DNA from 3 places in the Streptomyces sp. NBC_00414 genome. Region 1 is predicted to be linked to each of the others. Evidence: riboswitches for the same ligand, from Rfam matches in the RefSeq annotation. Region 1 holds a riboswitch; each other region holds the start of a gene.
What was found. Region 1 has a riboswitch for cyclic di-AMP ahead of OHS59_RS18150 (C40 family peptidase). Riboswitches for the same ligand answer to the same signal wherever they lie in the genome.

Region 1 (3,219 bases):
TCGAACTGGAGGATGTTGCGGATGGTCGCGCCGCGGAAGGCGTAGATCGACTGGTCGGCGTCACCGACGACGCACAGCTCGGCCGGCGGGAGGTCGCCCTCCGACGGCGGCACGTCCTCGGGGTGCGCCACGGGGTCCGTGGCGCTGCCGACGAGCTCCCTGACGAGGGAGTACTGCGCGTGGTTCGTGTCCTGGTACTCGTCCACAAGGACGTGGCGGAAGCGGCGGCGGTAGTGCTCGGCGACGTCCGGGAAGGCACGCAGGAGGTTGACCGTCGTCATGATCAGGTCGTCGAAGTCGAGCGCGTTCGCCTCGCGCAGCCGCGACTGGTACATCGCGTAGGCCTGGGCGGCGGTCTTCTCGAAGCCGTCGGAGGCCTGGGCGGCGAAGTCCTCCTCGTCGATCAGCTCGTTCTTCAGGTTCGAGATCTTGGCGCTGAAGGACTTCGGCGGGAAGCGCTTGGGGTCGAGGTCCAGGTCACGGCAGACCAGGGCCATGAGGCGCTTGCTGTCGGCGGCGTCGTAGATCGAGAAGGACGACGTGAAGCCGAGCTTCTTGCTCTCTCGGCGCAGGATCCGCACGCAGGCGCTGTGGAAGGTCATCACCCACATCGCGTTCGCCCGCGGGCCCACGAGCTGCTCGACGCGCTCCTTCATCTCGCCCGCGGCCTTGTTCGTGAAGGTGATCGCGAGGATCTCGCCGGGGTGCACCTTGCGCTCGCCCAGCAGGTGCGCGATGCGGTGGGTGAGCACCCGGGTCTTGCCGGAGCCGGCGCCGGCCACGATGAGCAGGGGTGAGCCGTGGTGGACCACCGCCGCGCGCTGGTTCTCGTTCAGCCCGTCCAGGAGCGCGGCCGGGTCCACGAGCGGCCGGGGGGCGCCGTCGCGGTAGAACCCGTCCCTGCTCGGAGGCACGTCGAAGCGCCCGCCGAACAGGTCGTCCGGAGCGTGGTCCGGCTCCTCGTCGTCGGGCGGCGGCGGGGGCTCGTCCTCATGGGCCGGAGGGGGCTGGAGGTCCGCCAGGAAGCTGTCATCAAAGAGGCTGCTCATCGCTCTCCGAGTCTAGGCGCCCCCACTGACACCCCGCCGCCACCCCGGAAACTCGGCGGAATCCGTCCCGGACGACCAGCGGGCAGACCTTCACCCACAATGACGGCCCCGCCACTTTCCGCGACTGCCCGACCGTCCGCCCACCCGACCGTCCGGCCACCCGGCCGACAGGGAACTTCGCCTCGTACATGAGCACCCGGCGGGTGACGTACGTATAACCCGGACGAGACAGGCCGGACACCCCGTCGACAGCCCGTACGCATTGCCCGGATCACCCGGATCACGAGAATCACCCGGATCACCTGGACGCTCGCCCCGCCCCGACAGGTCTGGCCGATTGGCGACCAACCCCTCCAACCACGCGGAGGCGCGTGGAGTTCGCCACTCCACGACACGGCCGCCCCACCCCTGCACCACTCGGGACAACTCGCTGCAGATCGCAATCAATTGACCTCGGCGAGCAGGATTCGAGGCCCAGGTCACGAAAATGTATCGGGCATATCGCACATCAAACTTCACAGGTGCCACACGAATTGGCTAACTTTCGAGTAGCCCGCTCGACCCGCACCGGCGAACAACGCCGGGCCGAGCGGACTCCGCCGAATCCGGCCTGCCCTCGTGGCCTCCGGAACCGGGGACCCAACCGATCCTGGGGTGAATCGGTCCTGCTTCCTCACGGGACGAAGGACCGTAGGGCAAACCTTCCGAAGCACTCGCCCGAACCCGACAGCTAACTCGGTAGGCGGATGACGGAAGGAGACGCCTTCGTGGCGCCACACCGCAAGTCGCGGCCCCCCACCATGGGCGTACGGACGCCGGCCCTCGCCACCGCGGCTCTGACCTCGGTGGCCCTGCTCTCCCAGACGGCGGACGCCTCGCCTGCCGCGGAGCCCAGGCCGAGCACGGAGGAAGTCCAGAAGAAGGTCGACGACCTCTACCAGCAGGCGGGTACGGCCACCGAGAAGTACAACGCGGCCAAGGAGAAGACCGCCAAGCAGCGCAAGCGCGTCGTCACGCTCCTCGACGACGTGGCGCAGCGCGCGGAGAAGCTCAACAGCGCGCGCGAGGCACTCGGGACGTTCGCCACCGCGCAGTACCGCACGGGAGCCTCGGCCCCCGACTCGGCCTCCCTCCTCCTCGCGGACAACCCGCAGGACTACTTCGACCAGACCCAGCTGATGAACCGGCTGACCGCCCGCCAGAAGCAGGCCGTCGACGACTACGTCGCACAGCGGGCCGGCGCGTCGGAGAAGCGGCAGGAGGCGTCCGAGGGCCTGGAGGCGCTCACCACGACGCAGAGCACGCTGAAGACATCCAAGGCGGACGTCCAGCGGAAGCTCGCCGAGGCGCGCGAACTCCTTTCGAAGCTGACCGCCGAGGAGAAGGCCCGCCTCGCCGAGACCGAGCGGAAGAAGCAGGCCGAGGCCCGGCGCAAGGCGGACGAGCTGGCGCGGCAGCAGGCGGCCGACGCGGAGCGCCGCCGCAAGGAGACGGCGGCGCAGGGCACGGGAACCGCCACGGGTACGGGGACGGGTACGGGGACGGGAAGCACGCCGGGCTCCGACTCCACCTCCGGCACCAAGGCGGCCAAAGCGCTCGCCTTCGCCCGCGCCCAGATCGGCAAGCCGTACGTCTGGGGCGCGAGCGGCCCCGGTTCGTACGACTGCTCCGGTCTGACCCAGGCCGCCTGGAAGGCCGCCGGGGTGACCCTTCCGCGCACCACGTGGGACCAGGTCGAGACCGGCACGACGGTCTCCGTGGACAGTGCCCAGCCCGGCGACCTCGTCTTCTTCTACGACGACATCAGCCACGTCGGCATCTACGTCGGCGACGGCATGATGATCCACGCCCCGAAGCCGGGCGCGTACGTCCGCGAGGAGTCGATCTACTACATGCCGATCCACAGCGTGGTGCGGCCGGGCTAGGCGCCCACCCGCATCCGGACGGGGTACGGCACGTGTGTGCCGTACCCCGTCCGCGTTCCGGGGCGGCCCCCGGGCCGGGCCCATAGCACCGTCGCGCGCGCCGCTCCCCCACAACGCGCCCATCGGTCACCCCACCACGCCAAGTCGGTGGCAGCGGGCCCGGATCACGGTCGTACCCGGTCAGCTCATGGCCGAGTGGCACCACTTCCGTACATGCCGTTACCACCGGCGCGTCGCGAGGTTTA
Region 2 (3,219 bases), 1.3 Mb from region 1:
CCACGATGGAGTTCCACCCGCAGCCCCAGGCCGGCGAGGCCAGGCCCTGGGCCTTCCCCGCGCCCGAGCGCGGCACCCTCGGCAACGGCCTGACGCTGTTGCGCTGCCACCGCCCCGGCCAGCAGGTCGTCGCCGTGGAGGTGATCCTGGACGCCCCGCTGGAGGCGGAGCCGAAGGGCCTGGACGGCATCGCCACGATCATGGCGCGAGCCTTCTCGGAGGGCACCGACAAGCACTCCGCCGAGGAGTTCGCCGCCGAGCTGGAGCGCTGCGGCGCCACCCTGGACGCGCACGCCGACCACCCCGGCGTACGGCTCAGCCTCGAAGTCCCCGTCTCCCGGCTGCCCAAGGCGCTCGGCCTGCTCGCCGACGCGCTCAGGGCGCCCGCGTTCGAGGACGGCGAGATCGAGCGGCTGGTGCGCAACCGGCTCGACGAGATCCCGCACGAGACCGCCAACCCGGCCCGGCGGGCCGCCAAGGAGCTGTCCCGGCAGCTCTTCCCGGCGGACTCCCGGATGTCGCGCCCGCGCCAGGGCACCGAGGAGACGGTCACCGCGATCGACTCGGCGGCCGTACGCGCCTTCTACGAGAAGCACGTACGCCCCGCCACGGCCACCGCGGTCGTCGTCGGAGACCTCACCGACGTCGACCTCGACGCGCTGCTCGGGGACACGCTCGGCACCTGGACCGGATCGCAGGCCGAGTCGCGTCCCGTGCCCTCGGTGACCGCCGACGACACCGGCCGGGTGATCATCGTCGACCGTCCCGGAGCCGTCCAGACGCAGCTGCTCATCGGCCGCGTCGGCGCGGACCGGCACGACCGTGTGTGGCCCGCCCAGGTGCTCGGCACGTACTGCCTCGGTGGCACCCTCACCTCCCGCCTGGACCGTGTCCTGCGCGAGGAGAAGGGATACACCTACGGCGTGCGGGCGTTCGGCCAGGTTCTGCGCTCCGCCCCGGACGGGACGGGCATCTCGATGCTCGCCATCAGCGGCTCGGTGGACACCCCGAACACCGGCCCGGCGCTCGACGACCTCTGGAAGGTGCTGCGCACCCTCGCCGCCGGGGGTCTGACGGACGCCGAGCGTGACGTCGCCGTGCAGAACCTGGTGGGGGTGGCGCCCCTGAAGTACGAGACCGCGGGCGCCGTCGCGGGCACGCTGGCCGACCAGGTCGAGCAGCACCTGCCGGACGACTTCCAGGCGACGCTGTACAAGCAGCTCGCCGCCACCGGCACCGTGGAGGCCACCGCGGCCGCCGTGAACGCCTTCCCGGTGGACCGTCTGGTGACCGTCCTCGTCGGTGACGCCGCGCAGATCGAGGGGCCCGTCAGGGCCCTCGGAATCGGCGAAGTCAGCGTCGTGGCACCGGAGTAGGTACTGGCAGCAGGTGGGGCCCGGGTGACCGACGAGTCGCCCGGGCCCCTTTTTCATACTGCTGCCCGTACCGCCTTCCTCCCTGATTGTCTGCATTGAGGCGGAAGTTGCCCGTATTGGTGGAGAGGTTGCCTGTCTGCCCTGTGGCGTGCGCTACAAAAGTGTTGATCCGTTTGTCTATTGAAAGAGGCGCCGCTTAGCGTCGGTCCGGCTGTTCGTCAGGCACTGCGCCGCGTCCGCGGCACCGGACAGTCATCGCCGAGTCCCCGCATGGCGCGAGCCAGGGGAGCCGGGGACCCACGTCCCTGGGGTGAATCGGACGCCCTTCCCGAAGGGGGTCCGTAGGAGACCTTCCTGCTCCGAACCCGTCAGCTAACCCGGTAGGCGAGAAGGAAGGAAAGGACCAGCCACTTCATGGCGTTCACCCGCGCCACGGGGAAGCACCGTCTTCCCAGCCGCATGACGCGCACGACCCGCAGGACCGTCGGCGTCGCAGCCCTGGCCACCACCGGTGTCGTGGGCACACTGGCCGCCCCGGCGTTCGCCGCCGAGAGCGAGATCGAGCAGACCGGCCCCCTCCGGGCCGTCACCATGGGTGACTCGGTCGCCCACGAGATCGACGCCCAGGCCGCCGCCCAGCGGCAGGCCGCCGAGCAGGACGCGGCCCGCGAGAAGGCCGAGGCCGCCGCGAAGAAGCGCGCCGAGGAGGCCGCGGCCAAGGCCAAGGCGAGGGCCGAGAAGGAGCGCGAGGCCGAGGCCCGCGCGGCCCGCGAGAAGGAGCGCAAGCGCCTCAACGCCTACACCGCGCCGATCGCCGGCTCGTACGTCTCGACCTCTTACCAGGCCGGCGGCGGCATCTGGTCCTCCGGCAGCCACACCGGCATCGACTTCCACGCCGCCAGCGGCACCGCCGTCCACGCGGTGGGCTCCGGCACCGTCGTGGAGGCAGGCTGGGGCGGCTCGTACGGCAACCAGGTCGTCATCAAGATGACCGACGGCACGTACACCCAGTACGGGCACCTCTCGTCCATCGGTGTCTCGGTCGGCCAGACGGTCACTCCGGGGCAGCAGATAGCCCTCTCCGGGGCGACCGGCAACGTCACGGGGGCGCACCTGCACTTCGAGGCGCGGACGACCGCGGAGTACGGATCCGACATGGACCCCGTCGCGTACCTCCGCGGGCACGGCGTCAACGTCTGACCGCACGGCATCTCTGTACGGACGTACAGCACCGCATCCGCGCGAAGGCCCCGGCTCACCGAGCCGGGGCCTTCGCGCGATCCCGTCGCCTCAGATGGGCCCGTAGGTACCCGTACGACCGCTTCCGGTCACTTCCGCACCGGACGACTGCCTGTTCGGAGACGTGGTGTGTCCAAAAAATATCCATGGATTCCCGGCTGCCTTCGGAATTTCCCGTTCTCTGCAATAGAGTCACCGAACAAGCGTCAATCGACCGCGTTTCGCGGGGATTAAGGCGGAGGTTCGGTCATGCGTATTCCCGCGCGCTCGGTATGCACGGCGATCCGTGACGACATCGTCGCGGGTGTCTACGGGCGCGGCAGCCGGCTCACCGAAGAACTGCTCGCGCGCCGCTACGGCGTCTCGCGGGTCCCCGTGCGCGAGGCGCTGCGCACCCTGGAGGCGGAGGGCTTCGTGGTCACCCGCCGGCACGCGGGCGCGTGCGTCGCCGAACCGACGGAGCAGGAGGCCGCCGACCTCCTGGAGATGCGTGTGCTGCTGGAGCCGCTGGGCGCCGCCCGGGCCGCCCAGCGACGTACCGAGGCCCATCTCAAGGTGCTGCGCGGCCTGGTCAGACTCGGTCAGGAGCGGGCCAGGCGGGGCA
Region 3 (3,219 bases), 1.8 Mb from region 1:
CGAGGTCCCGCAGGAGATCTGGGTACTGGGCCGCCCGCGCGTGCGCCTGAGACTCACCTCGCCGACGGAACGTGGACAAGTAGTGGCCCGGTTGTGCGACGTGGCCCCCGACGGCTCCTCGACGCTCGTCACCCGAGGCGCCCTGAACCTGACAGCCCGTCATGGCCGTGACCGGGTGGTTCCCTGGGAACCGGGCTCTACGGAGGAGGTGCTTTTCGAGCTGAACGGCATCGGCCACGCCTTCCCTCCCGGCCATCGCATCCGGCTCGCCGTCTCCTCCGCGTACTGGCCGTGGATCTGGCCCCAGCCGGGCTCGGAGGCGGGCTTCACCCTCACTCCGTCGGGGAGCGTCCTGGAACTCCCGCTCCGCGCGCAGGAGTCGGACCCCTCCATCGCCTTCGCGGAACCGGAGCAGTCGGCTCCGCTGGGTGTGAACTTCCCCGCCACGCTGGACGATCCGCGCCCCGAGCGCCTCGTGGTCCGCGATGTCGCCAAGGGTGAGTGGCGTCTCGAAGTGGATCCGCGATACGGCGGCACACGCGTCTATCCGGACGGGCTCGAATTCACCGAGGACGCGCTGGAGACGTACACGATCAATGAGTCCGATCCGTTGTCGGCGCGCGCCCGGTCCGACTGGTCCGTCCGGCTGCACCGACCGGAAATGCCCTGGGACGCGAGCGTCGAGTCGCATTCCGAAATCACCTGCGACGAGGCGGACTTCATCACCTCGAACGAAGTGATCTGCAAGGACGGTGACGAGGTGATCTTCCACCGCACCTGGGAGAAGCGGATTCCGCGTACGGCGGGATGAGTTCACGCGCTCCACGAACGACCGGCGCTCATTCACGGTGAGGCCCGCGCCCCCCGGTGAATTCCAGGAGTGCGGGCCTCACCTGTGCCCGAGCTGTGACCACCTGCGACGCCTGATCGTCCGGCGTCCACAGAAGATGGCGTATCACCTTTCTTACGGACATTATCCCCTCAATATGGGGCGTAAGTCGCCGTAACATCCCGAAGACATCCGACTTGCCCGAATTGGAGAACCGTTTCCTTAATCCCCCATCTGCGTCCGTGAATTGGGTCACGCCTGCCCGAAGTGATCGTTTTGTCGGTTCCGTCGACTTCCCTTCACGGAAAGCAAGTTGAACTTTGCCTTCCGTTTTGATCAAGGGATATCCGCCCGACAAGGCAGGCCATGGCCGCCGCTGCGCGAATTCAGGGCTTGTTCACTGCATGTGCTCTCGCATACGTTCACGTCACTCCGGACGGATCGCCTAATCCTGCCGCCGCCCGGAAAACCCAGCCACCCATTCACTCGCGTACGGCAGGAGCGGGGGACCCAGGTAAGCCGCCGGTCCGGATATCGGAACGGCTAGGGGTGAAGTCGCGCACACCACGCGACCGGGCATCTCCCGCCCGAACCCGACAGCTCACCTCGCAGGCGCCGGAGAGGAAATTCGCCATGCCCGCACGAGGCAAGCACCGCCGTCCCGGAAACAGCACCCTCATCCGTGGCATCGTCGCCGCCGGAACGGGCGGAGCCGCACTCGCGCTCCCCCTCGTGGGAGCCACCGGCGCCCACGCCGCGCAGCCCGTCCAGGCGGCGCAGGCCGCTCCGAACGCGGTCCCGCAGGTCTCACTGGTCACGTACAAGGTGGTCAAGGGCGACACGCTGTCCAAGATCGCCAAGGCGCGCACCACGGGCGACTGGAAGAAGCTCTACAAGGCCAACCGCGCGGTCATCGGCAACGACCCCTCGGCCATCCGCCCGGGCCTCAAGCTGACCGTGGGCACCAAGAACGGCCGGACCCCGGCGAAGACCGCCAAGGCGACCACGGCGTCCGCCGTCACCCCGGCCGCCGCGACGACCTACACGGACGACCTCGACGGCTGGATCAAGCAGTCGCTGGACGTCATGGCCCAGCAGGGGATCCCGGGCAGCTACGACGGCATCTACCGCAACATCATCCGCGAGTCGTCGGGCAACCCGCAGGCCATGAACAACTGGGACTCCAACGCGGTCGCCGGTACGCCGTCGAAGGGGCTCCTCCAGGTCATCGACCCGACCTTCACGGCGTACCACGTGACCGGTACGTCGCTGGACCCCTTCGACCCGGTCGCCAACATCACGGCGGCGTGCAACTACGCCGCCGCGCGGTACGGCTCGATCGACAACGTCTTCGGAGCCTACTGACCGACGCCCGAGCGGGCTCCCGGACCGGCCTGTCGGCCGACGAGGGGGCCCGTCCGGCCGGTCCCGGCGCCGGAGAACATGCGCTCCAGGACCACCGCGATGCCGTCGTCCTCGTTCGAGAGGGTGATCTCGTCGGCGACGGACTTGAGTTCTGGATGGGCGTTGGCCATCGCGACCCCGCGCGCGGCCCAGTCGAACATCGGGATGTCGTTCGGCATGTCCCCGAAGGCGATGGTCTGCGCCGACGTGAGGCCCAGCCGGCCGGCGGCGAGCGCGAGACCCGTCGCCTTCGTGATGCCGCATGGCTGGAGTTCGACGGTACCGGGCCCGGACATCGTCACGGTGGCGAGCGAACCGACCGCTCCACGGGCGGCCGACGCCAACTCGTCGTCGGAGAGCAGGGGGTGGCGCAGCAGCACCTTGCTGATGGGCTGCGTCCAGAGGTCGTCGCGCCGCAGCACCCGTACCGCCGGCAGCGTCGGGTGGGGCATCTCGTAGCCCGGCTCGATGAGCGTGAGACCGTCGACACCGTCCTGGTCGACGGCCGCGTACACCTCGCCGACCTCCGCCTCGATCTTGCCGAGAGCCACCTCGGCCAGCTCACGTTCGAGCGTGACGGACCACACCATGCGGTCCGCGCCGGCGTCGTACAACTGCGCGCCCTGTCCGCACACCGCGAGCCCCTGGCTGCCCAGTTCGTCCAGCAGCGGGCGTACGCGCGGCGCGGGGCGCCCCGTCACCACGAGGTGCCGGGCGCCTGCCCCGACCGCCATCGCCAGTGCGGCACGCGACCGGTCCGAGAGGGTGTCGTCGCCTCGCAGGAGCGTCCCGTCCAGGTCAGTGGCGATGAGTGAATATGCAATCGGGGGGGCCATGATCAGAGAATACGGACCGAATCCCCCAGCGACTCGACGGGAACCGGACGTCGTCCGACACCTCGACCACCCCACGCGTCGTCGCGTGTCCCAGCAGGCCCCGGGAGTTCAGGCCGATCCCATGACATATCGGCCACTCCACCGACCCGA

Region 2: another riboswitch for cyclic di-AMP. It lies ahead of OHS59_RS12765 (M23 family metallopeptidase); the one in region 1 lies ahead of OHS59_RS18150 (C40 family peptidase).
Region 3: another riboswitch for cyclic di-AMP. It lies ahead of OHS59_RS26185 (LysM peptidoglycan-binding domain-containing protein); the one in region 1 lies ahead of OHS59_RS18150 (C40 family peptidase).

Annotation. Positions count from the first base shown of each region.
Region 1 is NZ_CP107935.1:4,231,107-4,234,325, forward strand. Features, by position in the region: gene pcrA (DNA helicase PcrA) at 1-1,049, opposite strand, end outside; cyclic di-AMP (ydaO/yuaA leader) riboswitch at 1,637-1,809, shown strand; gene OHS59_RS18150 (C40 family peptidase) at 1,817-2,974, shown strand.
Region 2 is NZ_CP107935.1:2,979,731-2,982,949, reverse strand. Features, by position in the region: gene OHS59_RS12770 (M16 family metallopeptidase) at 1-1,376, shown strand, start outside; cyclic di-AMP (ydaO/yuaA leader) riboswitch at 1,623-1,777, shown strand; gene OHS59_RS12765 (M23 family metallopeptidase) at 1,791-2,576, shown strand; gene OHS59_RS12760 (GntR family transcriptional regulator) at 2,865-3,219, shown strand, end outside.
Region 3 is NZ_CP107935.1:6,018,661-6,021,879, reverse strand. Features, by position in the region: gene OHS59_RS26190 (CocE/NonD family hydrolase) at 1-811, shown strand, start outside; cyclic di-AMP (ydaO/yuaA leader) riboswitch at 1,295-1,459, shown strand; gene OHS59_RS26185 (LysM peptidoglycan-binding domain-containing protein) at 1,463-2,194, shown strand; gene OHS59_RS26180 (HAD family hydrolase) at 2,188-3,069, opposite strand.